One region of the Nocardioides sp. HDW12B genome, then DNA from elsewhere that is predicted to be linked to it. Evidence: predicted binding sites of a transcription regulator. Region 1 holds the regulator's gene; each other region holds the start of a gene.
The links. Region 1 encodes LexA, which represses DNA repair genes until DNA is damaged. Its sites were predicted from a motif close to TCGAACANNTGTTCGA; they were not measured.
Positions count from the first base shown of each region.

Region 2: the regulator LexA is predicted to act here: its motif matches at 3,650-3,665, upstream of G7072_RS11630 (DUF6504 family protein).
Region 3: the regulator LexA is predicted to act here: its motif matches at 2,377-2,392, upstream of G7072_RS09845 (HNH endonuclease signature motif containing protein).

Region 1 is NZ_CP049867.1:1,505,603-1,513,532, reverse strand. Features, by position in the region: gene G7072_RS07165 (vitamin B12-dependent ribonucleotide reductase) at 108-2,960, opposite strand; gene nrdR (transcriptional regulator NrdR) at 3,119-3,607, opposite strand; gene G7072_RS07155 (lysoplasmalogenase) at 3,943-4,713, shown strand; gene G7072_RS07150 (LysM peptidoglycan-binding domain-containing protein) at 4,686-5,132, opposite strand; gene lexA (transcriptional repressor LexA) at 5,474-6,220, shown strand; gene G7072_RS07140 (MXAN_6640 family putative metalloprotease) at 6,389-7,930, shown strand, end outside.
Region 2 is NZ_CP049867.1:2,483,171-2,491,100, reverse strand. Features, by position in the region: gene metF (methylenetetrahydrofolate reductase [NAD(P)H]) at 1-348, shown strand, start outside; gene G7072_RS11650 (FAD-dependent oxidoreductase) at 363-1,736, opposite strand; gene G7072_RS11645 (hypothetical protein) at 1,795-2,514, opposite strand; gene G7072_RS11640 (sigma-70 family RNA polymerase sigma factor) at 2,511-2,984, opposite strand; gene G7072_RS11635 (YbaK/EbsC family protein) at 3,060-3,512, opposite strand; gene G7072_RS11630 (DUF6504 family protein) at 3,810-4,205, shown strand; gene G7072_RS11625 (SAV_6107 family HEPN domain-containing protein) at 4,193-4,720, shown strand; gene dnaE (DNA polymerase III subunit alpha) at 4,726-7,930, shown strand, end outside.
Region 3 is NZ_CP049867.1:2,099,819-2,107,748, forward strand. Features, by position in the region: gene G7072_RS09840 (quinone-dependent dihydroorotate dehydrogenase) at 1-712, opposite strand, end outside; gene G7072_RS09845 (HNH endonuclease signature motif containing protein) at 883-2,313, opposite strand; gene G7072_RS09850 (rhomboid family intramembrane serine protease) at 2,678-3,295, opposite strand; gene carB (carbamoyl-phosphate synthase large subunit) at 3,415-6,729, opposite strand; gene carA (glutamine-hydrolyzing carbamoyl-phosphate synthase small subunit) at 6,729-7,930, opposite strand, start outside.

The DNA.
Region 1 (7,930 bases):
CCTCACGTGGAGCGACCGCGCGCACGCGAACGACCCCGCGGCTGGGAGAAGCCGCGGGGTCGTCGGGTGGTGCGCACCGCCCGGTCTGGGGCCGGGCGGTGTCGTGCTCAGCTGCAGCCGCTGGTCGAGCCGCAGCCCTCGCAGACGTAGCACGAGCCGGCGGGGCGCATCTTGGTGCCGCAGGTGAAGCAGAGCGGGCTGTCGACCGCCGTGCCGGTGATCTTCTCCATCAGCTCGGCGCTGGTGTGGGCACCCTGCGGCGCCTCCTTGACCGCGGCGGCCTCGACCGACGCCGGCGTGGTCGGCTCGGCCTCGACATGCGGGGTCTCCTTGAGCGACTCCGCCTCGCTGACCTCGACGACCTCCTCGGCCGCGGCCTCGTAGGAGCCCGTCTCGAGCTGACGCTGGCGCTCCTCGGCCGAGTAGATGCCGAGCATCGACCGGTCGTCGAAGCCCATGTAGTCGAGAGCCAGACGACGGAAGATGTAGTCCATGATCGACTGCGACATCCGCACGTCCGGGTCGTCGGTCAGGCCGGCCGGCTCGAAGCGCAGGTTGGTGAACTTCGAGACGTAGGTCTCCAGCGGCACGCCGTACTGCAGGCCGATGCTGACCGCGATCGAGAAGGCGTCCATCACGCCGGCCAGGGTCGAGCCCTGCTTGCCGAGCTTGAGGAAGATCTCGCCGAGCTCACCGTCGGGGTGGGCGCCGGAGATCATGTAGCCCTCGGCGCCGCCGACCGTGAAGGACGTCGTGCGCGAGGTGCGCGACTTCGGCAGACGCTTGCGGAACGGCTTGTGCACCTCGACGACCGTGGCCTCGACCGCGGGCTCGGCGTCCTTGGCCTTCGCCTTGCCGTCGGCCAGCGGCTGACCCACCTTGCAGTTGTCGCGGTAGATGGCCGTGGCCTTCAGCCCGAGCTTCCAGGACTGCAGGTAGACGTCCTCGATCTCCTCGACCGTGGCGGTCTCCGGCAGGTTGACCGTCTTGGAGATCGCACCGGACAGGAACGGCTGCGCCGCCGCCATCATCCGCACGTGACCCATCGGGGCCAGCGGGCGGGCGCCCATGGCGCAGTCGAAGATCTCGTAGTGCTCGGTCTTCAGGCCGGGGGCGTCGATGACGTGGCCGTGCTCGCCGATGTACTCGACGATCGCCTCGACCTGTTCCTCCTGGTAGCCCAGCTTGCGCAGCGCCCGCGGCACCGTCTGGTTGACGATCTGCATGGAGCCGCCGCCGACGAGCTTCTTGAACTTGACCAGCGAGAAGTCCGGCTCGATGCCGGTCGTGTCGCAGTCCATCATGAAGCCGATCGTGCCGGTCGGCGCCAGCACGGAGGCCTGGGCGTTGCGGTAGCCGTTGCGCTCCCCCAGCTTCACGACCTTGTCCCACACGTCGGTGGCCAGCACGTGCACGTCGCGGTCGTGGCTGTGCACGCTGCGGACGGCGTCGTTGGCGGCCTGGTGCTTGCGCATGACCCGCTTGTGGGCGGCCGCGTTGCGGGCGTAGCCCTGGTAGGGCCCCACGACGGCGGCGAGCTCGGCCGAGCGCTTGTACGACGTACCGGTCATCAGGCTGGTGATCGACGCCGCCATGGCGCGACCGCCGTCGGAGTCGTAGCCCAGGCCCATGGCCATGAGCAGCGCGCCGAGGTTGGCGTAGCCGATGCCGAGCTGGCGGTAGTCGCGGGTGGTGTCGCCGATCGACTCGGTCGGGAAGTCGGCGAAGCAGATGGAGATGTCCATCGCGGTGATGATGACCTCGACGGCCTTCGCGAAGAGCGCGCCGTCGAAGGTGTCGTCGTCGGAGAGGAACTTCATCAGGTTCAGCGACGCCAGGTTGCACGAGGAGTTGTCGAGCGACATGTACTCCGAGCACGGGTTCGACGCGGTGATGCGACCGGTCTCGGGGTTGGTGTGCCAGTCGTTGATCGTGTCGTCGTACTGCAGGCCCGGGTCGGCGCACTCCCACGCCGCGACCGCGATCTTGCGGAACAGCTCACGGGCGTCGACGGTCTCGATGACCTCGCCGGTGCCGCGGGCGCGCAGCCCGAAGTCGGTGCCGTCCTCGACGGCGCGCATGAACTCGTCGGTGACGCGGACCGAGTTGTTGGCGTTCTGGTACTGCACCGAGGTGATGTCGCGACCGCCCAGGTCCATGTCGAAGCCGGCGTCACGCAGGGCGCGGATCTTGTTCTCCTCGCGCGCCTTGGTCTCGACGAACTCCTCGATGTCCGGGTGGTCGACGTCGAGGACGACCATCTTCGCGGCCCGACGCGTCGCGCCGCCGGACTTGATGGTGCCCGCGGAGGCGTCCGCGCCGCGCATGAAGGAGACCGGGCCGCTGGCGGTGCCGCCGGAGGACAGCAGCTCCTTGGAGGAGCGGATGCGGGAGAGGTTGAGGCCGGCGCCGCTGCCGCCCTTGAAGATGAAGCCCTCCTCCTTGTACCAGTTCAGGATCGAGTCCATCGAGTCGTCGACGGAGAGGATGAAGCACGCCGAGACCTGCTGCGGCGACTGCGTCCCGACGTTGAACCAGACCGGGGAGTTGAAGGAGAAGTACTGGTGCAGCAGCAGCCAGGTCAGCTCGTGCTCGAACACCTCGGCGTCGGCGGGGGTGGAGAAGTAGCCGTGGTCGACGCCGGCCTTGGTGTAGGTCTTCACCACGCGGTCGATCAGCTGCTTGAGGCTCCACTCGCGCACGTCGGTGCCGACCGCGCCGCGGAAGTACTTCGTGGTCACGATGGTCGAGGCGTTGGCGGACCAGAAGTCCGGGTACTCGACACCGCGCTGCTCGAAGACGGCCTCGCCGGTCTTCCAGTTCGTCTGGACGACGTCGCGACGCTCCCAGGTCACCTCGTCGTAGGGGTGCGCGCCCTCCGTGCTGAACACGCGCTCGATCGCGATCCCGGTCGCCTTGCGGCCCCGCTGCTTCGCGGGTCCGGACACCGTCTCCGTCATGCCGACTTCCTCTCCCTTGAGTGGGCTGTTCTCCATGGTGGCCGACTGCTCCGACACATCTCGGTCGGGCGGTCGTCGTGCTGACTGCAGGGGAAGCCTGCGAGGGAAGTGGTACGCCCGGCACACAGCTTCCCCACTGTGTGCCGGGCGGTCTGGGGTCAGCCCGACGCGGGCTGGGCGGGGACGGGCTCGGCGTCCCGGGCGCCGTCGAGGCGCAGCAGGGCGATCTCGGCCTCGAAGTCCGCGGCGGACTCGAAGGCGCGGTAGACGCTGGCGAAGCGGAGGTAGGCGACCTCGTCGAGGGCGCGCAGCGGACGCAGGATGGCCAGGCCGACCTCGTGGGCGGGCACCTCGGCCCACCCGTCGGCGCGCAGCGCCTCGTCGACGCACTGGCCGAGGACGGCGAGCTCGTCCTCGGTGACCGGACGCCCCTTGCAGGCCTTGCGGACCCCGCTGATCGCCTTCTCCCGCGTGAAGGGCTCGGTGGCGCCGGAGCGCTTGACCACCACGAGCTGCATCTGCTCGACGGTGCTGAAGCGGCGCGAGCACTCCGAGCACGTACGACGACGCCGGATGGCGCCCCCGTCCTCGGCGACACGGCTGTCGAGGACCCGGGTGTCGGTGTGCCGGCAGAAGGGGCAGTGCATCGGTCCGGATCACCTCCCGAGAGCCGTCCCAGGCCCTCCGCTGTGGAGGAACCTGTGTAGTGAGTGGGGATAAGTGGTCACTGCCTGTGGAGTACCAACCACAATCTGTGGAGAACTACACCGCTGTAACTACTAGATGTAGGGAACCGTACGCCCGCGGCCCCCGACGTGCAACCGTTCGCCGCGACTTCCTTGACGTCGGCGGCCGGCGACGCCGGCCTCCAGGGGTAAAACCGCTGGTCACCCCCCGGATGTTCCCGCGACGTGCTCGTCGAGCCATCGGCGCGTCGCCGTTCCCCGGGCGCGTCGCCGCCGGGTCCGTCACGATGGGTGCCGTGCCCCTGCCTCCCCCGACCCGTCGGGCCTACCTGGCCCTGTCCGTGGTCGACACCGCCCTCGCGGGACTGGGTGCGCGAGGCGCCCGTCGCGCCACCAAGCCGCTGCTCATGCCCGTCCTCGCCCACGGCTTCGCCGCGTCCACGCGCGGCAGCAGCCTGCCGGTCCGTCGGGCCACGCTTGCAGCGCAGCTGCTCTCCGGCTGCGGTGACGTCGCCCTCCTGGGACGGGGGAAACGCCCCTTCCTGGCCGGCCTCGGCAGCTTCCTGGCCGCGCACGGCGCCTACGTCGTCGGCTTCACGAGCCTGCGCAGCCCCGCTCCGCTCGACCCGGCCGCGACCCGAGGACCACGGCTGGCGGCTGCGGCCTTCCTCGTCGCCGGACCGGTCCTCGCCCGGGCCGCCGGGCGCACCTCCCCCGGTCTGCGCACGCCGGTCCTGGTCTACGCGGGTGCCCTGTGCGGCATGGTCGCCACGGCCAGCCGGATCGGCCCGCCGGCCGACGCTGCGGCGCGGCGCCAGGTCGTCGCGGGCACTGCCTTGTTCCTGGTCTCGGACGGTCTGCTCGGCACCCGGGAGTTCCTCCTGCCCGACAGCGCCACCGGGGCCACAGGGGCCGCGGGAGCCGGCGGGACCACCGCGGCTCGACGGATCCTCGACGTCGCGGTCATGGCCACCTACACGGCTGCCCAGGGCTTGATCGCGTCCGGCGTGGCCGACGCCGTCCATCCCGACCCGACCGGTCAGGCAGCCGGGACCGCGAGCACCTGACCCTCGACCAGCACGCTGCTGTCGAGGTGGTTGAGCTGCTCGATCTCGAGCATGACGGACCGGGTCTCGCCGGGGCCGCCGACGCGGGTCGCGATGCCCCAGAGCGTGTCGCCCTGCTCGACCACGACCTGCTCGGTCGCCGGCGCACCGCGCTCCCCGGTGGCCACGGAGCCCGAGCTCACGACCAGCGAGAGGCCGAGGATCGCCCCGAGGATCAGCAGAGTCACGACCCAGCGGCCGCGACGGGTGAGCCGCACCCCCGGCGCCGAGCGCGCACCTGCGGCCCGCGGGGCCGTCGGAGCGGTGCGCGTCGAGGGAGAGCCGTGCGCAGCCGGGTGACGTCGCGCGTCGGGGACGGCGCGCGCCACCGGAGTGGTGCGGGTCGAGCGGGTGGGGCGGGTCATCGTCATGGTGCTCATCTCGGGCCTCCTCGCCTGAGGGGCGGCGGTCGCCGCCCGGTCGGGATGTCTGTCGTCCACGACCCCGGTTCTAACGAGACCCCCCGACACATCCCCGGGAGCGGGTCCCGGCGCGGTGTCGAACGGACGTTCGATCGAACCTGTGTTCGACCATAGGGGCGCGGCGAGCCCCGCGCAAGGGTTTGGTCGAACAGGTGTGCGAACAGTTCTGGGCGTCGGCGACCCCGGACCCGGGAGCCCGGATGGCGGACGACGCGACACGCGCGGTTCGAACACATGTTTGAAGACGGTGAGGGGGACGACTAACGTGCCGACCACGAGTTCGCCAGAGAGGGAGCACCATGGCCACGAGCGGGGACACCCCCACCAGCAAGCGCACGAGCAGCGGCCGCGGACGAGCGGGGAAGGCTGCCACCGGCACCTCTCCGGTGGTCCGGGAGCTGCCGGACGGCCCCCCGGACGCCAGCGGCCTGACCCCGCGCCAGCAGCGCGTGCTCACCGTGATCCACGAGTCGGTCAGCAGCCGTGGCTACCCGCCGAGCATGCGGGAGATCGGCGAGAAGGTCGGGCTCACGAGCTCGTCGTCGGTCGCGCACCAGCTGCGGACGCTCGAGGAGAAGGGGTTCATCAAGCGTGACCCGAACCGTCCTCGCGCGCTGACGGTGTCGCTGCCCTCGGAGCAGGACGAGACCGGCATCAACGACGCCCGCCCCACCCCGACGTACGTCCCGGTGGTCGGTCGCATCGCGGCCGGTGGCCCGATCCTGGCCGAGGAGCGCGTGGAGGAGGTCTTCCCGCTGCCCCGCGAGCTGGTCGGCGACGGCACCCTCTTCCTGCTCGAGGTCGTCGGCGACTCGATGATCGACGCCGCCATCTGCAGCGGCGACTACGTCGTCGTGCGCCAGCAGCCGAACGCCGAGAACGGCGAGATCGTGGCCGCCCTCATCGACGGCGAGGCGACGGTCAAGACCTTCCAGCGCAAGGACGGCCACGTGTGGCTGCTCCCGCACAACGAGGCGTTCGAGCCGATCGACGGCACGCACGCCACCATCCTGGGCAAGGTCACCACGGTGCTGCGCCGCATGTGAGCGCTGCGCGCGACCCGCTCGTCACCGGACCGCCGGGAGGATCGCCTCTCCCGGCGGTTCGGTGCGTTCAGGTTGCAGCAGGCCGGGGCTCAGCACAGGATGGGAGCACCCCGCCCGGTGGCAGGCCCCGTGTCGCCATCCCTCCCCGATCCTCCAGAGGACTTCGTCGTGCGCCTGCCCCTCCCCCTGCGTCGCGTGTCCGCGACGGCTGCCGCCGTCGCCACGCTGGCCGCGCTGCTCAGCGCGGCCCCGAGCGCGTCCGGCGCCGGCGAGACCTCGCCCGGTGGCTCGTCGTCCGCGCCCGGCCGCCCGTTCGACCGCTCGAGCGGCCCGGTGTCCGCCGACGAGCGCCGTACGGCGGCGCGCACCCTGGCGGAGGCGCGAGGTCTCGGCGCGCGACCGGACGCCTCATCGGAGGGCCGCGAGGCCAGCATCGTGCTGCGGGACCTCGCGCTCGCCCAGGACGCGCTGGCGCCCGAGGACCGCGAGGTCGCGGAGCGCATCCTCGCCCGCCCGACGGCGAGCGGTGGCGACGGCTACCTCGACTACGCCGCCGACGCGGACGTGACCAGCGACTGCGTCGTCAACCCGGTGCCCTCGTCGAACTTCTGCGTCCACTGGGCCCGACGCACCGCCGACGCCCCGCCGTCGGCCGACAGCGACTCCGACGGCGTCCCCGACCAGGTGGAGACCACGCACCAGGTCCTCGACACGGTCTGGAGCCGGATCGTGACCCAGGGGACCTACAGCGCGCCACCGGCGGACGGCACCGGCCCCGGCGCCTACCGCAACCGCTTCGACGTCTACCTCGGCGACATCGGCGCGGACCCGCAGCGTCTCTACGGCTACTGCACCCCCGAGAGGGTGCTCAGCGCCTACCGCTCCACCAGCTACTGCGCGCTCGACGACGACTTCAGCACCAGCCAGTTCCCGGGCACCTCACGCGGCAACCTGGAGGTCACCGCCGCGCACGAGTTCTTCCACGCCGTGCAGTTCGGCATCGACTACGCCGAGGACGGCTTCTTCATGGAGAACTCGTCCACGTGGATCGAGGACGAGATCTTCGACGACGTCAACGACAACCGGAACTACTTCGACGACAGCGCGCTGGCGTGGCCCGGGGACCCGCTGGACCTGGCGGAGAACTGGTACGGCAACTGGATCTGGCTGCGCTACCTCACTGAGCAGTTCCCCGAGGAGAACGGCACCGGGCTGCCGGTCCTGGTCAAGCAGGCCTGGGACCGCACCGACGACTCCGCCGGGTCGTTCTCGGTCCGGGCCCTGGCCCAGGCCGTCACCGCCCGCGGCGGCAGCTTCCCCGAGCTCGTCGCCGACTTCGCGACCGCCAACCGGTCACCTGCGACCTCATACGAGGAGGGCGCGGTCTACCCCTCGGCGCCCGCCGCCCGCACCGTGACCGTCGCCTCCCCCGTCACCGGCAGCGAGACGATCGACCACCTCGCCGCTGCCACCATCGAGGCGCGCCCCTCGGGGACGCTGCGCCCGGGCACCGACCTGCGCGTCGTCGTCAACGCCCCGAGCCTGCCCGCGGAGCTCCAGGTCAACGTGACCCGTCGCCTCTACGGCGGGCAGGTCGTCACCCGTGACCTGACCCTGAACCGCGACGGCAACGGCAAGATCCGGGTGCCCTTCGCCACCGGCGACACGACCGCCGTGGACGTCACCCTGGTCAACGCCGGGCGTGACTAC
Region 2 (7,930 bases), 980 kb from region 1:
ATCACCGAGATGGTGCTGCGCGCCTCGGACTACTTCGGGCTGCTGGAGAGAGCGCGGGCCGCCGGGGTCACCATCCCGGTGCTGCCCGGCATCATGCCGATCACGAACCTGCGCCAGATCGCGCGGATGGCCGAGCTGTCGGGCCGCGAGGTGCCGGCCGACGTCGTCGCCCGGGTCACCCGGTTCGAGGGCGACGCCGAGGCGGTCCGCGCGGAGGGCACGGCGATCGCGGCCGAGCTCTGCGAGGAGCTGCTGCGTGGCGACGCCCCGGGGCTGCACTTCTACACGCTCAACCGGTCGCGGGCGACGCGGGAGATCTACGCCGACCTGGCCCTGCCGGTCGCCTGACGGTCGGCGAGACCTCAGGCCGGGCCGATCGCCTCGGCCACCAGGGCGGCGCTGAGCCCCACGAAGGGCAGCCACCCGCCGCCTCCGGTGTGGGCGCCTGCGGCGTACACGCCGGGCAGGGGGGTGCGGGTCGAGAGCCGGTCGGAGATCGTGCTGCGGCCCTGCCACAGCACGCCGCTGGGGGACCCGGACCACTGCTCGACCAGCGCGCGCGGTGACAGGTCGACGCGCACCTCGATGGCGTCACGGACGTCGAGCTTGTGGCGGGCCATCGCCATCACGAGGTCCTCGGCGAGCCGGCCGCGGCCGAGCACGGTCCACGCGCGACGCCCGGGAGGGGCCTGCCCGCCGGTGCGGATCGTGAGCGTGTACTCGTCGTGCACCACGACCTCGGCGGGCAGGTCGGGCGCGTCGTCGCTGAGGCCCAGGTGGGTGACGGTCGGCGGGACGGCCGGCATGGTGCGCTTGACGTACGACGCCAGGGCGGGCAGCCGGCGGGGGTCGAGGGCCACCACGACCTGGTCGCAGGCGACCTCGCCGGCGCTCGTGGTGACCGCGACCGGCCGGGCGTCCGAGGAGGTGCCGGACATCACGACGTCGAGGGCGGTGACGCCGGTGAGGACCTCCACCCGGCGCTCGCCCAGGCGCTTGGTCAGCAGCACGGCGAAGGCACCGAGACCGCCGGGGACCGTCCAGGTGCCGAAGTTCTGCTCGAGGTAGTCCAGGATCGCGAACCAGGCCGGGACGTTGCGGGGGTCGTGCCCGCCCTCGACCGCGTGGTGGGTGGCCAGCGTGCGCAGACGGGGGTCGTCGAAGCGGCGCTCGACGACCTTGTGCAGCATCAGGCGGCTCGTCAGCAGCTTCTCGGTGGCCTCGGGCAGGTGCTCGATGCCTGCGGACCGCTCGAACCAGTCGCGGCGCAGCAGGTCCCAGGCCTCGGCCTGGGCGTGGACGTGGTCGACCCACTGACGCCCGGGGCTCGGGGCGGCCTTGCCGGAGCGACCGGCCCTGACCGGACGGCCCTTCGCGTCCTGGGCGGGTCCGAAGGCCTCGTCGACCGCGGCCAGCTGGGCGGCGCGGCTGCCGGAGGGCAGCCGCAGCACGGTGCCGTCGGTGAAGCGGTGCTCGCGCATCGGGTCCACGGGCACCAGCTCGAGCTCGCGCTCCAGGGGGCGCCCGGACTTGCGGAACAGGTCGCGCAGCACGGCCGGGAGGGCGGTGGTGGCGGGGCCGGTGTCCCAGGTGAAGCCGTCCTGCTCGACCAGCCCCAGCGCCCCGCCGAGCGTCGGGCGGGACTCGACCAGGACGACCTCGTGGCCCTGCTTGGCCAGGCGTGCGGCCGAGGCGCAGCCGGCCAGCCCGCCCCCGAGGACCACCACGCGTGACATGGGGGGACTGTAGCGGTCGGTGCCGACCGTGCCGCCCGGCTCTCCGGGCTGGCGGGGGTCACCCCAGGGTGTGCGTGGCCGTCTCGCCGGCGGGGGGCGTCACGACCTGGCCGTCGACGACGTACTCGACGGTGAACACCGCCGTGTCCGCGGGGACCTCGACGGTGAAGTAGGTGGCGCCCTCGTGGGTGAAGGTGTCGGCGTCGAACGGCTCGGCCTCGTCGAGCGAGACGCGGACCTGGTCGACGTCCGGGTGGAGCGCCCCGGCCCACAGCATGCCGTCGCCGACGGACTGGCCGCCGTCGGAGACGTAGGTCTCGTCGGGGGAGGCGTCGACCGTGCGCGGCGCGCAGCCGTCCGGGGTGGGCGGACCGAGGACGTAGCCGAAGCCGTTCCACTCCTGCCCCACCACGTTGTCCTGCTCCGCGAGCGTCATGATGCCCGACGGGCGGCCCGCGCACCGGGGGACGTCCGGGCCGTCGACGACCCAGTAGCGCTCGCCGTCGATGCTGCCGCTGATGATCGGGTCGGCCGGCGGGATCCGGTCGACGTACTCCGGCCCGAGCCCCACCACCGCGGCGGCGGCCACGGGCACGGCGACGGCCGCCGCCGCGGCGCCCAGCACCAGGCGCCGGCGCCGCCGGGGGCGGAGCGGGGTCACGGCCGGCCGGTCGGCCGGCTCGTCGCGGACGGTGTCGGCGACCGCGGACAGCGTGCGGCGCAGGTGCTGGTCGAGCTCGTGGTCGAGCTGGTGGTCGGTCGGGGGTCGTGCGGTCATGACAGGTCCTTTCGGAGGCGGGCGTGCGCGCGGCGGAGGTCGGAGCGCACGGTGCTCGGCGGGCGGTCGAGCAGCTGGCTGATCTCCACCAGGGCGAGGTCCTCGTAGTAGTGGAGGACGACGACGGCCCGCTGGGCGGCGGGCAGGCGCGTGATGAGCGCCCAGGTCTCGTCGAGCTCGGGGATCGACGTGACCGGTTCACGCTCCACCCGCGTCAGCCGTCGTCGCCGGTAAGCACGACGCTGGCCGTCCTTGGCCCGGTTGACGACGGTGCGGCGCAGGTAGGCCGGAGGGTCGAGGATCTGCTCCCAGCGCGGCTGGGCGTCCGCGAAGGCCGTCTGCACGAGGTCCTCGGCCGTCTCGCGGGACCCGGTCAGCAGGAAGGCGAGCCTGAGCAGGGGGAGCCGCAGCTCGAGGTAGGTCTCCTCGAGCGCCGAGGGCTCCTGGCTGCTTCGCATCGGGTGGGTCACACCCCTCATGTCGTCCGAGGACGCCCCGACGTTGCACCTCGCGGCGATCCCGGGGCGATCCCGTGGTCGCCGGGGTCAGTTGACCGTGATCTCGGTGGCCCCGGTCATGCGCCGCAGCTCGTCGTACGTCGTGCTGAAGACGGAGGCGGGGTGCCCGGCCGCGGCCCAGATCTCGGGGTACTGCCGCAGCGCGGTGTCGAGGTACGTCGGCACCGGGGCCGGGTGCGCGAGGGGGGAGACGCCGCCGATCACCTGGCCGGTGTGGGCGCGCACGAAGTCGGGCTTCGCCCGGGTCAGCGGCGGCAGACCCTGCTCGGCGGCGACCTTGGCGGTGTCGACCCGGTGGGCGCCGCTGGTCAGGAGCAGCACAGGGGAGCCCGCGGCGTCGAACAGCAGGCTGTTCGCGATCGCCCCGACCTCGCACCCGAGCGCCGCCGCGGCGAGCACGGCGGTGTGGACCGTGTCGGGCAGCACCACGATGCGGCCGGTGCCGCCCGCCGCGGTCCAGGCGGCGCGGAAGGCCGCCATGCCCGGGTGTGCACGGGGCCCGGCGTGGTCGGTGGGGTCGGGGGAGGAGCCAGGGGGCGGGGCGCTGGTCACGAGTTCTCCAGGGGGCCGGCGACGTGTTGACGTGGTGTCGGGGGTGGGGTGTACCTTCGGATTGTTCGAACACCTGTTCGAACGATCCGGTGGGAGTGACCTCGACCCCCACTCCCACCGGACACCCTGCCACGACGCACGGACGGGCGGGGCGGCGTCGGTCGGCGCCGGTCGGGGTCGGTGGAGGGGTCGGTCGAGACGGTGGAGACGGTGGAGGTGGCGCGCATGCGCAGGTACGACGACCCGGTCGAGGTGCGACGAGGGATGGTGACGGGCGAGCAGGGCCCGGTGGAGGGGCCGGAGCAGTTCCTGTGGCACGGCCGGCTGTGGAAGGTGTACGACGTCGTCGGTCACTGGCGCGAGACCGGAGCCTGGTGGCAGTCGCGCGAGGTGGCTCCGGTGCTGGGCGCCGACCCGGGGGCGAGCGCCCCGGCGGGCACTCCCGCAGGCACGGGGACCGGCGGGACCGGCACGGGCGGCGCGTCCGTGTCCGACCTGCTGGCGCAGCGGGAGGTCTGGCGCGTCGAGGCCGGTCGCGGGGCGGCCACCGGGCGGGGCGTGTTCGACCTCGTCTTCGACTGGGCCCAGGGCAGCTGGCTCCTCACCCGGTGCTGGGACTGATCGCCGTGACGTCGCTCGCCGCACCCGCGGCGCCCACCACCGCCACGACGCCCACGACGCCCGCCGGTCCGCCGCCCGGGCTGTCGGGGTTCGACGTGCCGGCCGCCACCTTCGCCTACCTCGCGCGGGCGGCGACGTCCCTGCAGGAGGCGATCACGGCCCCCGACGTGGGCATGCGCTACGCCACCGCCCACGTCGCGGCGCTGCGGGCCACCGCCGCGCTGCTCGCCGCCCGCGCCCGGCCGACCGCCCCGGTCCGGGGACGCGCCCGGGCCCAGCGCAACGCCTGGGTGCTGCTGGCCGAGGTGGCTCCGGAGCTCGCCGAGTGGGCCGCGTTCTTCTCGGCGGGCGCGGCGAAGCGCGCCGCGGCCGAGGCCGGCTCCCGACGCGCGGTCACCGAGCGGGAGGCCGACGACCTGGTCCGCGACGCCGACCGCTTCCTCGGCATTGTCGAGGAGTCGCTCGGTCTCACCCGGCACGTGCCGATCCCGGCCACGCTGGTCCAGGTGGGCTGAGCCAGGTGGGTGACCCCTTCGTCCACCTCCACGTGGCGTCGGGCTTCTCGCTGCGCCACGGGGCCTCCCCTCCGGGGGTGCTCGTGGAGCGGGCGCTCGAGCACGAGATGGACACGCTGGCCCTCACCGACCGTGACGGCACCTACGGCGCCGTCCGCTTCGCCAAGGCCTGCCTCGCGGCCGGCCTCAAGCCGGTCCTGGGCGTCGACCTCGCGCTGGCGCCCAGCGGACTGGTGCCGGGGCCGTGGTCCCGCGAGGAGGCGCGGACACCGGTCCGGAGCCCCACGCGGGGCGGCGCCTTCCGGGACCGTCGCCTGCCGCGGGTCACGTTCCTGGCCACCGACCGCTCGGGCTGGGCCGCCCTCTGCCGGCTCGTCTCCGCCACCCACCTCGCCGGGCAGCGGGGCGAGCCGGTGTGCTCCCTCGACCTCGTCGCGGAGCACGCCGCCGGGCGCGGGGTGCTGGCCCTGCTCGGGCCGGCGTCCGAGGTCGGGGCCGCCGTCGCGGCGCAGCGCCCCGACCGCGGTCGGGCGGTGCTCGACCGGTGGCGCGAGCTGCTCGGACCCACCGACGTCCTGGTCGAGCTGGTCAACCACCGGGTCGCGGGCAACGGGCCCACCTCGGCCTCCCACGCGGCCCGGATGGCCGGCCTGGCCACGACGGCCGGAGCAGGCGTGGTGCTGAGCAACGCGGTGCGCTACGCCGACCGCACCGACGCGGTGACGGTCGACGTCCTCGACGCCGCCCGCCGCCTGGTGCCGCTCGACGTCCGCCACGTCGACCGGGCCAACGCCGAGGGGTTCCTCAAGTCCGGCAAGGAGATGGCCGAGGTGGCCGAGGAGGTCTGCCGCCTGGCCGGGACGGGCCGCGGCAGGTCGGCCGCCCGCTCCCTGCTGGCCCGCACCCGTGCGGTGGCCGAGCGGTGCGCGCTCGACCCGCGCGCCGACCTCGGGCTGGGCGAGGTGCACCTCCCCGAGCTGGAGGTGACCGACCCCGGGGCCCGGCACCGTGGCGCCGACGAGGTGCTGCGCGTGCGTTGCGAGGCCGGGATCGGCCGGCGCTACGGCACGGCGCCGCGCCAGCGCATCTGGAAGCGGCTCGAGGACGAGCTGCAGGTCGTCGGCGGTCTCGGCTACGCCTCCTACTTCCTCACCGTCGCCGACGTCTGCGGCATGGTTCGCGACCTGGGCATCCGCTCGGCCGCGCGCGGGTCGGGGGCCGGCAGCCTGGTCAACTACCTCCTCGGGGTGTCCGGCATCGACCCGATGCGCCACGGCCTCCTCATGGAGCGCTTCCTCTCCCCGCTGCGCCGGGCCCTGCCCGACATCGACGTCGACGTGGAGTCCGAGCGCCGCCTCGAGGTCTACGACGCGATCCTCGACCGCTACGGCGGCGAGCGGTGCGTCGCGGTCTCGATGATGGACACCTACCGGGTCCGCCACGCCATCCGCGACGTCGGCGCCGCCCTCGGGATGCCCGGCGGGGAGATCGACGCGATCGCCAAGGCGTTCCCCCACATCCGGGCGCGGGACGCCCGGGCGGCGTTGCGCGAGCTGCCCGAGCTGCGGGCCTCGGGGCTGGGGGAGGAGAGGCTCGGACTGCTGTTCCGCCTCGCGGAGCGGCTCGACGGGCTGCCCCGCCACGTCGCGATGCACCCCTGTGGCGTGCTGCTCTCCGACGCCACCCTGCTCGACCGCACCCCGGTGGAGGCGAGCTGGGCCGGCTACCCGATGAGCCAGTTCGACAAGGACGACGTCGAGGACCTCGGGCTGCTCAAGCTCGACGTGCTCGGCATCCGCATGCAGTCGGCGATGGCGCACGCGGTGGCCGAGATCCGCCGGGTCGACGGCGTCGAGGTCGACCTCGACGACGAGGCCCAGGTGGCCTTCGACGACCGGCCTACCTACGAGCTCATCAGCTCCTCGCGCACCCTGGGCTGCTTCCAGATCGAGTCGCCCGGGCAGCGCGAGCTGGTCGGGAAGTCCGGCCTCGACAGCTTCACCGACGTCATCACCGACATCTCGCTGTTCCGGCCCGGTCCGGTCAAGAGCGACATGATCACGCCCTACCTGGAGGCCAAGCAGGGGTGGCGGATGCCCACCTACCTCCACGAGGATTTGCGCCCGATCCTGCGCGAGACCCGCGGCGTGGTCGTCTACCACGAGCAGGTCATCGAGATCATCGCGCTGTTCGCCGGGTGCACCCTGGCCGAGGCCGACGAGGCCCGCCGCGCCCTCGGCGACACCGACGGCATGGCCCGGACCAGGCTCTGGTTCGTGCCCCGCGCGATGGGGCGCGGCTACTCCCGCCACGTGGTGGACGCCGTCTGGGCCGTCCTGAAGGCCTTCGGCTCGTTCGGGTTCTGCAAGGCCCACGCGGCGGCGTTCGCGCTGCCGACCTACCAGTCGGCCTGGTTGAAGACCCACCACACCGCGCACTTCCTCGCCGGGGTGCTCACCCACGACCCCGGGATGTACCCGAAGCGGCTGATCCTCGACGACGCCCGCCACTTCGGCGTGGCGGTCCTCGGCCTCGACGTCGACGCCAGCGGGGCGACGTACGTCGTGGAGCGGCTCGACGCGGACCCGGACGCGGACCCGGACCCGGACGCGGACCCGGACCCGGAGGCGGGGGGCCGCCCGGTCCGCTACGGCATCCGGCTCGCGCTGGCGGAGGTCACGGGCATCTCCGAGGCCGAGGTCGCCCGGGTGGTGGCGGCGCGGCCCTACGCGTCGCTGTCCGACTTCTGGCAGCGCGCCCGGGTCTCACGCCCGGTCGCGGAGCGGCTGGTGCTGGCGGGTGCGTTCGACCGGATCTACGGCATCGGTGACGGCGGCGGTCTCGCGGCCCGCGGCCGGGTGACCCGTCGCGACCTGCTGCTGCAGGTCTCCGACCTCGACCGCTACACCCGCGCGACCCGCCGGGCCGGCCGCAACGCCGTCCGCGCCGGCCGCACCAGCCGCGCGCTCGCCTGGTCCGGCACACCCCGCGCCCGCACCACGGCCGAGGTGCGGCTCGACGAGGCCGCCTCGCGCAACAGCAGCGACCCCCGCAACCGCGACGCCGCCCGCGAGCGGGGGGAGACGTCCGAGCGCGGCGGCGTGTGGGCGGCCGCCCGGTCGCAGTCCCGCGCCGCCGCGGTGCCCGAGCCCGTCGACTCGGTCCAGCTGACTCTCGACCTCGGCGACGCCCCGGCGGAGGCGCTGCACA
Region 3 (7,930 bases), 590 kb from region 1:
CGTCGTCGTCGGCGAGGTCGGGCGCGATCTTGACCAGCAGCGGCACCCGCCGGCTCGTCACGTCGTCGGCCGCAGCCCGTGTCGCGGCCAGCAGCGGCTGCAGCTTGTCCACCGCCTGGAGGTCACGCAGGCCGGGCGTGTTCGGCGAGGACACGTTGACCACCAGGTAGTCGGCGTACGGCGCCAGCAGACGCGCGCTGCGCTCGTGGTCGGCGGCGGCCTGGTCCTCGCTGACGACCTTGGTCTTGCCGATGTTCACCCCGAGCACGAGGTCGCCGGTGCGGTGGCGACCCGGTCGGGTCGCGTGGCTGCCGGCCCGGAGCTTCAGCCGGGCCGCGACGGCCTCTGCTCCCTCGTTGTTGAAGCCCATCCGGTTGAGGATCGCGCCGTCCGCGGGGAGGCGGAACAGCCGCGGCCGGTCGTTGCCGGGCTGGGCACGGCCGGTGACGGTGCCGATCTCCACGAAGGAGAAGCCCAGCCCCCCGAGCGCGTCGACGCCGGCGGCGTTCTTGTCGAAGCCGGCGGCCAGGCCGAGCCGGCCGTGGAAGGTGAGGCCCATCGCGCTCACGGGCGTCAGGTCGCGCCGCAGCCGGCGTCCCTGCGGCTCCAGCGCGGGACGGGCGGCGCGGATGGCGGCGAAGCCGGCGTGGTGCGCCTTCTCGGCGTCGACCCGGACGGCAGCGTGGCGGAAGGCCCAGTCGTACGCCGTCACGGCCGGTGCTCCCTGGTGGCCAGGCGTGCGGCGTGGGTCATGGAGTCCTCGGTCTGCCCTTCGTGAGCGGTGTCGGTGGGGGTGTCCCGGGGGCCGAACCTACCAGCGGGCACGCTCCGCACGGCCCGCTCGTCCGGGGACCGAGCGCGTCGAAGGGATCGGTGCCCGCCTCACGCGGCGGGCCGACGTTCTCGCTCCCCCGGCGGGTCGCACCCGCGCTCGCGCACCCACGTGGTGCTGCCGGGGACCAGGAACTCGGGCCGGGCGTCGGAGGTGCTGATCCGGACCCGCCAGGGCGTGCTGTGGACGATGCGGTGGTGGGTGCCGCACAGCAGCACCAGGTTGGCCAGGCTCGTCGGGCCGCCGTCCGCCCAGTGCACGACGTGGTGGGCGTGGCACATGACCGGCGGACGGCGACAGCCCGGGAAGGCGCAGTGCTGGTCGCGCACGACCAGGGCCAGCCAGATCGCCGCCGTGACCAGTCGCTGGCTGCGCCCCACGTCGAGCACGCTCCCGTCGCCGCCCAGCACGGCCGGGACCAGGTCGGCGTCGCACGCAAGACGACGGGCCGTCGCCGGGTCGAGGTCCACCCCGGCGGTGGTGGTCGCCCGTCCGACGGCGTCACGGAGGTCGTCGTGGTCCATCGTCACCACGACCTGCGGGACGCCTCCGTGGCCCTGCGGGAGCGCGCCGCTCGACTGGGCCGTGCGGGCGAGCTGCACGAGGGCGTCGAACATGCGGGCGCCGTGGTCGCGCAGGTCGCGTCCGGAGTGGCCGAGCGTCCGGCACTGCAGGTCGGCGCAGACGCCGTCACCGCCGCACGAGCCCGGCTCGGCCGGCTGCGGCGCGGCGAGCGACAGCAGCACGGTCGAGACCAGCAGGAGGTCCTCCTTCGAGCCGTTGAAGCGGCCCGCTCCTCCGCCCAGCCCGTCGAAGCCGATGCGCAGGGACCGGTTGAGGTGCGCCGAGCGCTCGGTCCGCTCGAGCTCGCGCTCGCGGCGGGCGGTGTCTCCGGTCGGGTCGAGGGTCTCGACGAGGCGGTGGCCGACGGTCTCGAGGTCGTCGGCGCACAGCCGCGTGGCCTCGTCGAGCATCAGGGCGACGGCGCGGTCGCGCAGCGAGACGTCCTGCGGCAGCCGCTCGATCGCCTCCGCGACGATGCGCGCCTGGGTGCGCGACAGCCAGCCGTCGGCGAGCGCCTCGGCCACGCTGGGCAGGCCCTGGACCCGCCGGGCGAGCCGTGCCGTGGCGGGACCGCTGCGCCGGCGACCGCCGGCGGCGTGCGTCAGGAAGTCCCTCGCCGACGCCCAGCCGTCGTCCTTCAGTGCCTGCTGCCCCGCCGGGCTGACCTCCAGCTCGGCTGCGACCGCGAGCTCCAGCCCGTCGAGCTTCGCGCGGAGGTGGGCCACTGCCTCGACCGTGGCGACCAGCTCAGCACCGGACCGTGCGGCCCACATCGTCGCCGCCGCTTCGTCGACCGCAGTCGCGGCCCTCCCCAGCGCGGCCAGCGGCCCACCTCGCGGCGCGCCCCCGTCCGGGCGGGACTCACGCCATCCCGGCACATCGGGGTGCTGCGCACCGGGAGGCGTCGAAGTCGTCATGTATCCAGGGTCCCCGGGCCCACCGACAGGATCGGCCCCACATCTCACGATCCGAGACCTTATTCGAAAGTTTCTTCGCTTTTCATAAGTCAGGTGCGCGCGGCTCCCTGCATCCGCTCCGCGCTGAACGAACGCGTAAGCGTCATGCCCAGTGGCCTGCACGGTGGTGCGCGCCGTCGTCCTGTTCCTGCCCTCGGCGGTGAGCGTGGACGACCTGCCGCCGACCACACTCGGGGCTCCCCTGGAGGTATCCGATCGAGCTCGAGGAGGTAGCGGCGTCAGGGCTTGGGGCGCTCGCCCGCCAGAGTGCTGCTCACAGGCAGACCCTCGGATGCCAGGTGATCTCCAACGCGCGGTCGACGCGTCACGGCCAGCCGGGGGACTCCCCTGTCGCCCGGTCGATGCGGCCCAGCCGCCACGCGGCCAGGCCGCCGCCGATCGCACCGAAGAGGTGTCCCTGCCACGAGATGCCGGGCTGTCCGGGCAGGACGCCCCAGAGCACCCCGCCGTACAGCACCAGCAGCAGGACCCCGAGACCGATCTGCCCGGCCTGGCGCGAGAAGATCCCGCGCAGCAACAGGTAGCTCAACCAGCCGAAGACCAGGATCGACGCCCCGACGTGGAGCGTCCCGGTGCCTCCGGTGAGCCAGACGCCCGCACCGCCGACCAGCCACACCGCCGCCGTCACGACCAGCCAGCGGCGCACGCCGGAGAGCAGCAGCAGGAAGCCGAAGATCAGCAGCGGCACGGTGTTGGCCATCAGGTGGTCCCAGGGCCCGTGCAGCGCCGGGGCGAACAGCACCCCGTCCAGGCCCTCGGCCTGACGTGGCTCGATGCCGCCGTTGTCCTGCAACCAGCTCCCGGACAGCTGGTCGATCAGCTCCACGACGTAGAGCGCGCCGACGAAGACCAGGATCACCTGGAACGCCGCGCCCGCCGTCGGGCGTCGCCGCGTCGGGGTGGGTGCCTGCTGCCAGCTCATGACTCGACGGTAGCCGGGCCGCGCCAGCCGCCCCCGGTACGTCGTACGCGGCGGCGACGCGCCGACCCGCGCCGACGCACGGCGACGCACGGCGAGGCACGGCGACCAGGGCCGCTCGGTCAGCGGGTGGCGCGCGCCCAGTCCTGCAACGAGCGCACGCCGATGTCGCCGCGCCGCAGCGCCTCGATCCCCTGCACCGCCGCAGCGAGGCCCTGCACCGTGGTGATGCACGGGACGCCCGCCAGGATCGCCGCCGTGCGGATCTCGTAGCCGTCGACGCGCGCCGAGGACCCGGCCGTCGCCCCGTGCGGGGTGTTGACGATCAGGTGGATCTCGCCGTCGGTGATGAGGTCGACGGTGGTCGGCTCGCCGTTCGGACCGCGACCCTCGAAGTGCTTGCGCACGACGCGGGCGTCGATGCCGTTGCGGCGCAGCACCTCCGCCGTGCCCTGGGTGGCGAGGATCTCGAAGCCGTGGTCGGCCAGCACCTTGATCGGGAAGATCATGGTCCGCTTGTCGCGGTTGGCCATCGAGACGAAGATCCGGCCCTCGGTGGGCAGCGAGCCGTACGCCGCGGCCTGCGACTTCGCGAAGGCGGCACCGAAGTCGGAGTCGAAGCCCATGACCTCGCCGGTCGACTTCATCTCCGGGCCGAGCACGGTGTCGACGTTGGTGCCGTCGGCGGTCTTGAACCGGTTGAACGGCATCACCGCCTCCTTCACCGCGATCGGGAAGTCACCGGGCAGCTGGCCGCCGTCACGCTCGGGCAGCACCCCGGCCTCGCGCAGCGACGCGATGGACTCGCCGAGCATCACGCGCGCGGCCGCCTTGGCCAGCGAGACCGAGGTCGCCTTCGACACGAAGGGCACGGTGCGGCTGGCGCGCGGGTTGGCCTCGAGCACGTAGAGGACGTCGGAGCCCAGCGCGTACTGGATGTTGAGCAGCCCGCGCACCCCGATCCCCTCGGCGATGGCGCGCGTCGCCTCCCGGATGCGGAGGATCTCGGCCGCGCCCAGGGTGATCGGCGGCAGCGCGCACGCCGAGTCTCCGGAGTGGATGCCGGCCTCCTCGATGTGCTCCATGACCCCACCGAGGAACAGGTCCTCGCCGTCGAACAGCGCGTCGACGTCGATCTCGACCGCGTCGTCGATGAAGCGGTCGACCAGCACCGGCCGGTCCGGGCTGATCTCGGTGGCGGCCTCGATGTAGGAGCGGAGAGCGTCGTCGCCGTACACGATCTGCATGCCGCGACCGCCCAGGACGTAGGAGGGCCGCACCAGCACCGGGTAGCCGATCTCGGCGGCGATCCCGCGCGCCTCGACGTACGACGTCGCCATGCCGTGCTTGGGCGCGACCAGCCCGGCGGCGGCCAGCAGGTGACCGAAGGCCCCGCGCTCCTCGGCCAGGTTGATGGCCTCCGGCGAGGTGCCCACGATCGGGACGCCTGCGTCGGAGAGGCCCTGCGCGAGGCCGAGCGGGGTCTGGCCTCCGAGCTGGCAGATGACGCCCGCGATCGGGCCGGCGGCCTTCTCGGCGTGGTAGATCTCGAGCACGTCCTCCAGCGTGAGCGGCTCGAAGTAGAGCCGGTCGCTGGTGTCGTAGTCGGTCGAGACGGTCTCGGGGTTGCAGTTGACCATCACCGTCTCGTAGCCGGCGCCGCCCGGGGCGTGCGGTGAGGACGACAGCGCCAGCGCGGCGTGCACGCAGGAGTAGTCGAACTCGATGCCCTGCCCGATGCGGTTGGGCCCGCTGCCGAGGATGAGGACCGCGGGCCGCTCGCGCGGCACGACCTCGGTCTCCTCGTCGTACGACGAGTAGTGGTACGGCGTGCGCGCGGCGAACTCGGCGGCGCAGGTGTCGACCGTCTTGTAGACCGGCCGGATGCCGAGGGCGTGGCGGACGCCGCGGACGACGTCCTCGGAGAGGTTGCGGATGCGACCGATCTGCGGGTCGGAGAAGCCGTGGCGCTTGGCGCGACGCAGCAGCGGCGCGGTCATCTCGGGGGCGTCGACAAGCTCCTGGGCGACCTCGTTGAGCAGCATCAGCTGGTCGACGAACCACGGGTCGATGCCCGTGACGTCGTGGACCTCCTCGGGCGTCGCGCCCGCCCGGATGGCGTCCATGACCTTGCGGAGGCGACCGTCGTGCGGCACGCGGATCTCGTCCAGCAGCGAATTCTTGTCAAGATCCACGAAACGGTGCGACCAGTCGAACGGCGCGGACTTGCTCTCGAGGCTGCGCAGCGCCTTCTGCAGCGCCTCGGTGAAGTTGCGACCGATCGCCATCGCCTCGCCGACCGACTTCATGTGCGTGGTCAGCGTCGGGTCGGCGCCGGGGAACTTCTCGAAGGCGAAGCGCGGTACCTTCACCACGACGTAGTCCAGGGTCGGCTCGAAGGACGCCGGCGTCTCCTGGGTGACGTCGTTGGGGATCTCGTCGAGCGTGTAGCCGATGGCGACCTTGGCGGCGATCTTGGCGATCGGGAAGCCGGTGGCCTTGGACGCCAGCGCCGAGGAGCGCGACACGCGCGGGTTCATCTCGATGACGACGACGCGGCCGTCGGCCGGGTTGACGGCGAACTGGATGTTGCAGCCGCCGGTGTCGACGCCGACCGAGCGGATGATGCCGATCGAGAGGTCGCGCAGGTGCTGGTACTCGCGGTCGGTGAGCGTCATGGCGGGGGCGACCGTGATCGAGTCGCCGGTGTGCACGCCCATGGGGTCGAGGTTCTCGATCGAGCAGACGATGACGACGTTGTCAGCGGTGTCGCGCATCACCTCCAGCTCGTACTCCTTCCAGCCGATGATCGACTCCTCGAGGAGCACCTCGGTGGTCGGGCTCGCGGCCAGACCGGCGCCGGCGATGCGACGCAGGTCCTTCTCGTCGTACGCCATGCCGGAGCCGGTGCCGCCCATGGTGAAGCTGGGACGCACCACCATCGGCCAGCCGAGGTCCGCCGAGGCCGCGAAACACTCCTCGAGGGTGTGGCAGACCGCGCTGCGGGCCACCTCTCCGCCGAGCTCCTCGACGATCTTCTTGAAGGACTCGCGGTTCTCTCCGCGGTTGATCGCCTCGATGCTGGCGCCGATCAGCTCGACGCCGTACTTCTCCAGCACGCCGGCGGCGTCGAGCGCCATGGCGGTGTTGAGGGCGGTCTGGCCGCCGAGGGTCGCCAGCAGCGCGTCGGGGCGCTCGTGGGCGATGACCTTCTCGACGAACTCGGGCGTGATCGGCTCGACGTACGTCGCGTCGGCGAACTCGGGGTCGGTCATGATCGTGGCCGGGTTGGAGTTCACCAGCACGACGCGGATGCCCTCCTCGCGCAGCACGCGGCAGGCCTGGGTGCCGGAGTAGTCGAACTCGCACGCCTGGCCGATGACGATCGGGCCGGAGCCGATCACCATCACCGAGCGGATGTCGTCGCGCTTGGGCATCAGTTGCTGCCTTCCTGGGTCTCGACGACGCTCGCTTGCGCTCGCTGCTCGACCTCCGTCGGAGTCTCGACGACGCTCGCTTGCGCTCGCTGCTCGACCTCCGTCGGAGTCTCGACGACGCTCGCTTGCGCTCGCTGCTCGACCTCCGTCATGAGGTCCACGAACCGGTCGAAGAGGTACGCCGCGTCGTGCGGGCCGGCTGCCGCCTCGGGGTGGTACTGCACGGAGAAGGCCGTCAGCGTGCCGTCGGCGTCACGCAGCTCGAGCCCCTCCACGACGTCGTCGTTGAGGCACACGTGGCTCACGCTCGCCTCGCCGTACGGCGTGGTGGTGGGCCGGTCCAGCGGCACGCCGTCGGGCCACGCGACCGCGAACCCGTGGTTGTGGGCGGTGACCTCGACCTTGCCGGTGGTGCGGTCCATCACTGGCTGGTTGATGCCGCGGTGGCCGTACTTCAGCTTGAAGGTGCCCAGGCCCAGGGCCCGGCCGAAGAGCTGGTTGCCGAAGCAGATGCCGAAGTAGGGCACACCCGCCTCGAGCACCGCCCGGATGGTGGCCACGGTGTGGTCGGCGGTGGCGGGGTCACCGGGGCCGTTGCTGGCGAACACCCCGTCGGGGGCGAACGCGAGCACCTCCTCGACGGTGGCGGTGCTGGGCAGCACGTGCACCTCGATGCCGCGCTCGGCCATCATCCGCGGGGTGTTGGTCTTGATGCCGAGGTCGAGGGCCGCGACCCGCAGGGGACGCCCCGAGGTGCCGGCGGAGGTCGGCGCGACCACGTAGGCCTCGGGCGCCGTGACCTCCTCGGCCAGGGAGGCGCCGGTCATCTCGGCGGACGCCTGCACGCGCTCGAGCAGCCGGGCGGGGTCGGTCTCGGTGGTGGAGATGCCGACCCGCATCGCCCCGCGCTCACGCAGGTGGCGGGTCAGCGCACGGGTGTCGACCCCGCTGATGCCGACCACGCCCTGCTCGCGCAGGTCCTCGTCGAGGGTGCGCACCGAGCGCCAGTTGCTCGGCACCCGGGCCGGGTCGCGCACGACGTACCCGCTGACCCAGATGCGGCGCGACTCGGGGTCGTCGTCGTTCATGCCGGTGTTGCCGACGTGCGGAGCCGTCATCACGACCACCTGGCGGTGGTACGACGGGTCGGTGAGCGTCTCCTGGTAGCCGGTCATGCCGGTGTTGAAGACCGCCTCGCCGA